DNA from 3 places in the Pseudomonas sp. MDT1-85 genome. Region 1 is predicted to be linked to each of the others. Evidence: predicted binding sites of a transcription regulator. Region 1 holds the regulator's gene; each other region holds the start of a gene.

Region 1 (2,266 bases):
ACCGCGTGTTTTTTCAGGGTCGATTCGAAATCGCCCTGTGAAGATTCGTTTTGCTCCATAGCTCCCCCGTGACGGACTGGCTTTGCACATCAACCGATGCGTTCGAAGATCTTTTCAATCTTGTCTTTCAACGCTTGAGCCGTGAATGGCTTGACCACATAGCCGTTCACACCCGCCTGAGCGGCTTCGATGATTTGCTCGCGCTTGGCTTCGGCCGTGACCATCAACACCGGCAGGTGTTTGAGTTTTTCATCGGCACGCACGTGGCGCAGCAGATCAATACCGGTCATGCCGGGCATGTTCCAGTCCGTTACCAGAAAGTCGATGCTCCCGCTGTTGAGGACCGGAATCGCGGTAATACCGTCATCCGCCTCGACCGTGTTGGTGAACCCAAGGTCACGCAACAGGTTTTTTATGATCCGCCGCATCGTTGAGAAGTCATCAACGATGAGGATTTTCATATTCTTGTCCAATTCGACCTCCAAGCAGTCTTAAAACGCGCGCAGCACCTGAACGCGCCGTTCAATCAATTCGGCGTAACACTCAACAGTTGTATGGATTACAACGGGCCGTGGCTGATGCAGCAAAATGCCGTACCAACCTCGTTCGCAGTGTCCCCACACTGCCTGTCAGCGCGCTCGCCACTCCCCCAAACGCCCCCGCAAACGGGCCGCGCACTGGCTGTGTAACTGGCTGACCCGAGATTCGCTGACCCCCAGGACCTCACCGATTTCCTTGAGATTCAACTCTTCGTCGTAGTACAGCGCCAACACCAGTCGCTCACGCTCCGGCAAATTGGCAATCGCGTCCGCCAGCGCCGCCTGGAAGCGTTCATCTTCCAGATCGCGTGACGGCTCGAGATGAGCACTGGCGCCATCCTCGTGCAGCCCTTCGTGTTCGCCGTCCTGCAACAGATCGTCGAAACTGAATAACCGGCTGCCCAGGGTGTCGTTCAAAATCCCGTAATAATCGTCGAGACTCAATTGGAGTTCGGCCGCAACTTCGTGATCTTTAGCGTCACGGCCGGTTTTAGCTTCAATCGAGCGAATCGCGTCGCTGACCATGCGGGTATTGCGGTGAACGGAACGTGGCGCCCAGTCCCCCTTGCGCACTTCATCGAGCATCGCGCCGCGGATTCGAATGCCCGCGTACGTCTCGAAACTCGCGCCTTTGCTGGCGTCGTATTTGGTTGATACTTCAAGCAGGCCGATCATCCCGGCCTGGATCAGGTCTTCGACCTGGACGCTGGCCGGCAAACGCGCCAGCAAGTGGTAGGCAATGCGTTTGACCAGTGGCGCGTAACGCTCGATCAGCTCGTACTGCGCGTCACGTGCCGACTTCTTGTAGAGGTTGTAGCCACTGGCTGTCATAGGACGGGTCCTGCGGTCTGTTGCACGAGGCGCTCGACGAAAAACTCCAGATGTCCACGCGGGTTGGCCGGCAGCGGCCAGGTATCGACCTTCTGCGCAATGGCCTTGAACGCCAGGGAACACTTGGAACGCGGGAAGGCTTCGTAGACGGCACGTTGCTTCTGCACGGCCTTGCGCACGCTTTCGTCGTAAGGCACCGCACCGACGTATTGCAGGGCGACGTCGAGGAAACGATCCGTGACCTTGGTCAACTTGGCGAACAGGTTGCGGCCCTCCTGCGGGCTCTGGGCCATGTTGGCCAGGACACGGAAACGATTCATGCCGTAGTCGCGGTTAAGCAGTTTGATCAACGCGTAGGCGTCGGTGATCGAGGTCGGCTCGTCGCACACCACCAGCAGCACTTCCTGGGCGGCGCGCACGAAACTGACCACCGAGTCACCAATGCCCGCAGCGGTGTCGATCACCAATACATCGAGGTTGTCGCCGATGTCACTGAAAGCCTGGATCAGGCCGGCATGCTGGGCCGGGCTCAGATGAACCATGCTCTGGGTGCCGGACGCGGCCGGGACGATACGAATACCGCCGGGCCCTTGCAACAGCACGTCGCGCAGCTCACAGCGGCCTTCTATCACGTCGGCCAGGGTACGTTTGGGTGTCAGCCCCAGCAGGACGTCGACGTTCGCCAGTCCCAGATCGGCATCCAGCAGCATGACGCGCCGGCCGAGCTCAGCTAGAGCCAGGGACAAGTTCACTGACACGTTAGTCTTCCCGACGCCACCTTTGCCGCCGGTCACCGCGATCACCTGTACGGGATGCATGCTGCCCATGTTATTTCTTTACCTTGTCTTTCTTAGACGGAGGCCACATTACTGGCTGCGCGTTCACCAACTGAACAA
Region 2 (2,266 bases), 2.9 Mb from region 1:
CGTCGAGCAGGGCTTCCTGGTGGGTATTGCGCTTGAGGATCGGCAGGCAATAGAAGTGCGGCCGAATCCCGCCCACCAGCATGTGGTTGCGGTTGTACAGCAGGTGGTGCGCGGTGATGGTTGCGCCGACATTGGCCGAAGCCTCGTTGACGAACTGCACGGCGTCGGCAGTGGTGATGTGTTCGAACACCACTTTGAGGGTCGGGAAACGCTCGACCACTCGACGCATGTGCTCGTCGATGAAGATTTTTTCGCGATCGAAAACGTCGACATCGCCACGGGTGACTTCACCGTGAACCAACAAGGGCATCCCGACTTCGGCCATGGCCTCGAGTGCGGGGAAAATCTTGTCGATGCTGGTGACGCCACAGTCCGAGTTGGTGGTCGCGCCGGCCGGGTACAGCTTGGCGGCGTGAACGAAACCGCTGGCCTTGGCTTCACGAATTTCTTCGGGCTGGGTGCGGTCGGTCAGGTACAGAACCATCAGCGGTTCGAAACGGCTACCGGCCGGACGCGCGGCAAGAATCCGCTGGCGATAGCCATTGGCTTCAGCAGCGTTGCGCACCGGCGGTACCAGGTTGGGCATGATGATGGCGCGACCAAAGGTGCGCGCGACATCCGCGACGGTATTGGGCAACACAGCACCATCGCGAAGATGAATATGCCAGTCGTCGGGACGCAGCAGGGTCAGGCGGTCGGACATGAGGGGATTCCAGGCGGGTCAAACTCAGGGGAATGCTACCGGAAAAGACTCTTCCAGGCACTCGCTATCAAGTTTTACGGCAAGCTTCCGATATCCAACAGGTATGCCGTAAATATGTGTGTCGGTCTTTTTGTTGCACAAGCCAGTGGAGCCTCCCGTGCGCCAGCGTTATTTAGCCTTGCTCAGTGTGTTTGCCAGCCTTCCCGCGATGGCGCTCACTTTCCAGACCCGTCTGGAGAGCATCGAGTGGACGGTCGAAGGTGACAAATTCGAATGTCGCCTGACTCAACCCATCACTGATTTCGGCTCGGGGGAGTTCGTGCGTCGTGCCGGCGAGCAAGCGACCTTTCGCTTGAAGGCCTACAACTCGATGATCGGTGGCGGTTCCGCGACCTTGCTGGCGGCCGCTACGCCATGGCAGCCGGGGCGTGGCGATATCAACTTGGGCTCCGTGAGAATCGGCAGTGGCAACGTGCTGTTCAACAGCTCGCAAGTTCAGGCCGGGCGCCTGATCAGCGGTTTGATGGATGGTCGCAGCCCGGTCGTTCGACACTCATCGGGCGACGGTCGGGTATCTGAAGTCCGTCTGCTGCCGGTCGAATTCAGCAAGGCCTACAGCGACTATCAGGGCTGCGTGGCGAAGTTGCTGCCGCAGAATTTCGAGCAGGTGAAGCAATCCGAAATCGGCTTTCCGGGGGAGGGTATCGATCTCGACGCCCAAGCCAAGGCCCATTTGCAGGTTATGCTGGAATTCATGAAAGCCGATCCGACGGTCAATCACATTGAACTCGACGGCCATTCCGACAACAGCGGCAACCGCCTGACCAACCGCGAACTGTCACGACGCAGAGCGCTGGCCGTGATGGACTTCTTCAAGGCCAACGGCATCCAGGAATCGCAGATCATCCTGCGTTTTCATGGTGAGCGCTATCCTCTGGCGCCGAACAAAAATGCCGCCAATCGGGCGAAGAACCGCCGGGTTGCTGTACGTCTTGAACGGGTTGCGCCGACCGAGCAACCGGCGCCTCAAGCCACCGCTTCCGCGGGCAGCGCGAAGGCCTCCTGAACCGGCTGAAATCGTCGCTCGCTCGACATAATCTGTCGCTTCGTCGTCATAAGCTGTCGCGCCTCTGTAAATTATCCTGCATGAGCGGTAGACTTGACGGCTTTCCGTAGAACCCCGTGGAGTGATGGCATGGCGGACGTAAACAAGGTCGTTCTGGCGTATTCCGGCGGCCTGGACACTTCGGTGATCCTCAAGTGGCTGCAGGATACTTATAACTGTGAAGTAGTGACCTTCACCGCTGACCTGGGTCAGGGCGAAGAGGTCGAACCGGCCCGCGCCAAGGCTCAGGCCATGGGCGTAAAAGAAATCTACATCGACGATCTGCGCGAAGAGTTCGTGCGCGATTTCGTGTTCCCGATGTTCCGCGCCAACACCGTTTACGAAGGCGAGTACCTGCTGGGTACTTCCATCGCTCGTCCGTTGATCGCCAAGCGCTTGATCGAAATCGCCAACGAAACCGGCGCTGACGCCATTTCCCACGGTGCGACCGGCAAGGG
Region 3 (2,266 bases), 1.4 Mb from region 1:
ACACGCTCGGCCACTTTGAGGGTCTGGCTCAAAGGAATGACGATCTGGCGAGTGATGGCCCAAGCCGCGAACAAACCAAAGGCCGACGCCAGGACGGTGGCCATCAGCAGCAGGTTTTTGGCGTGTGCCGCATCGGTGTCACGCACGACGGTTTGCGAGGCGGTGAGCTTTTTGCTGACGTCGAGCAGAATGTCGCCTTGCGTGCCCATGCGTTTGAGGGCGGCAGCGCTGGCGACCTGGGAGTCGCGGAACTGGCTGACGGCCGCGCGATAGGCTTTGAGTGAGTCGGTCGCCTGTTGCAGGTTGGCGATGTGTTGTTCCGGCAGTTGAGACGGCAGGCTTTCGAGGTTTTTCAGAGCGTTGCCGATGGCGTCCAGCGCAGGCTGTTCGGCCTCGGGTTTGCCGCTGTAGGTGTAACCGCGGACCTGGAAACGCGCTTGCTGGATCAGCTTGCTCAGGTCGATCACGCTGTTGAACTGAGCGACGCTGTCGCCTTGCAACAAGGATTTTTCGACTTCAGCGACACGGGCCACGGCATTATCGGCGGTGGCGCCCAGTTTGCTGCGAGCGTCTTCGCGAGAGGCGGTGGCCTGTGTCATGTCGGCGAAGGCGCGTTTGTACTCGCTGATGGCGGCCAATTGCTGGTCGATCATCGCCACGTCGGCAGGCTGTTCGATCAGCGTGCGGGCGGTTTTCAGGCCGGTATCGAGTTGGCCGATCAGTTCGTTGACGGCGCCCGGGCCTTGTTCGCCACGGCGCGTGTCGTAATCCAGGCGGGCGAGGCGCAGGTCTTTGGTCAGCTCATTGAGGCTGGAAATAAACCCAAGCGTATCGCCACGGCTGATCACACCGCTCAGGCCTGTCCAGCCGGTGAAGGTGATCAACAAGGTCAGAAGCAGCACCAGACCGAAGCCGATACCCAGTTTGCGATTGACGCTTACGTTTCCCAGTTTCTCGGCTAGCCATCGGTACATGCTGCAACTCCCCTAGGACCTAATCGGTTTTATGGGAACTGTATCGGCCGGCAAACGGCATTCTGTAGGCGCCAAGGTACGATCCCGTAGGAGCTGCCGAAGGCTGCGATCTTTTGATCTTGATTCTAAAAATCAAAAGATCGCAGCCTTCGGCAGCTCCTACATGGGGAGGTGTGATCCGGAAGGGTTAAAACAAACGAGAGAGCAGCGCAGTGACGGCGGTTTCGACCCGCAGGATGCGGTCGCCGAGTTGCACCGGTTGCAGGCCGGCCTTGCCCAGCAAATCGATTTCGTAGGGAATCCAGCCGCCTTCGGGGCCGATGGCCAGGGTCACGGGTTCGTCCAGGCCACGAGGGCAGGGCGGGTAGTTACCGGGATGGCCGACCAGGCCTAAGGTGCCTTCGGTAATGGCCGGCAGACGGTCTTCGACAAAGGGCTTGAAGCGCTTCTCGATGACGACCTCCGGCAGGACGCTGTCCCGGGCCTGTTCAAGACCCAGGATCAACTGCTCGCGAATCGCCTCGGGTTCCAGGAACGGGGTTTGCCAGAAGCTCTTCTCGACGCGATAGCTGTTCACCAGCACGATGCGCGGCACACCCATGGCCGCCACGGTCTGAAACACCCGGCGGAGCATTTTCGGTCGCGGCAGGGCCAGCACCAACGTCAGTGGCAGCTTGGCCGGTGGCGGCTGGTCGAGGGTGACGCGCAACTCGGCTTCATCGGCGTCCAGGCGCAGCACCTCGGCTGTGCCCATCAGTCCACCAATACGCCCGACGCGCATGCTGTCGCCGACCACCGAGCGATGGACTTCCTGCATATGAGTCAACCGGCGATCGCGCAGGATCACCCGGTCGGCCGCAATGAAGTCGGCCTCTTCGAGGAGCAGCAGGTTCACGCTTGGGTCGCTGGCGGCTGGTCGTTGTGATCGTCAGCCGGCTGGTCGTCCGGATGCTCGCCGCGCTTGTTGATCAGGCTGCCGAACAGGATGCCGATCTCGAACAGCAGCCACATCGGTACGGCCAACAAGGTCTGCGAGAAGATGTCCGGCGGCGTCAGGATCATGCCGACCACGAAGCAGCCGATGATCACATACGGACGAATCTTCTTCAGGTAGGCGACGTTGACCACGCCGATCCATACCAGCAGCACCACGGCCACCGGAATCTCGAACGCCACGCCGAAGGCGAAGAACAGCGTCATGACGAAATCGAGGTAGCTGCTGATGTCGGTCATCATCTCCACGCCGGCCGGGGTGGCGGCGGCGAAGAATTTGAAGATCAGCGGGAACACCA

The links. Region 1 encodes FliA, which starts transcription of late flagellar genes. Its sites were predicted from a motif close to CTAAAGTTTNNNNNNNNNNNGCCGNTAA; they were not measured.
Region 2: a site for FliA is predicted at 770-797, ahead of ACYZT2_RS22655 (flagellar protein MotY). Genes of this name have one in related genera too.
Region 3: a site for FliA is predicted at 1,015-1,042, ahead of ACYZT2_RS03090 (methyl-accepting chemotaxis protein). Genes of this name have one in related genera too.

The regions. Positions count from the first base shown of each region.
Region 1 is NZ_CM142715.1:2,117,035-2,119,300, reverse strand. Features, by position in the region: gene ACYZT2_RS09580 (protein phosphatase CheZ) at 1-59, opposite strand, end outside; gene ACYZT2_RS09575 (chemotaxis response regulator CheY) at 90-461, opposite strand; gene fliA (RNA polymerase sigma factor FliA) at 630-1,370, opposite strand; gene fleN (flagellar synthesis regulator FleN) at 1,367-2,197, opposite strand.
Region 2 is NZ_CM142715.1:5,037,656-5,039,921, reverse strand. Features, by position in the region: gene pyrC (dihydroorotase) at 1-703, opposite strand, end outside; gene ACYZT2_RS22655 (flagellar protein MotY) at 861-1,769, shown strand; gene ACYZT2_RS22650 (argininosuccinate synthase) at 1,899-2,266, shown strand, end outside.
Region 3 is NZ_CM142715.1:672,823-675,088, forward strand. Features, by position in the region: gene ACYZT2_RS03090 (methyl-accepting chemotaxis protein) at 1-974, opposite strand, end outside; gene ACYZT2_RS03095 (16S rRNA (uracil(1498)-N(3))-methyltransferase) at 1,162-1,869, opposite strand; gene tatC (twin-arginine translocase subunit TatC) at 1,866-2,266, opposite strand, start outside.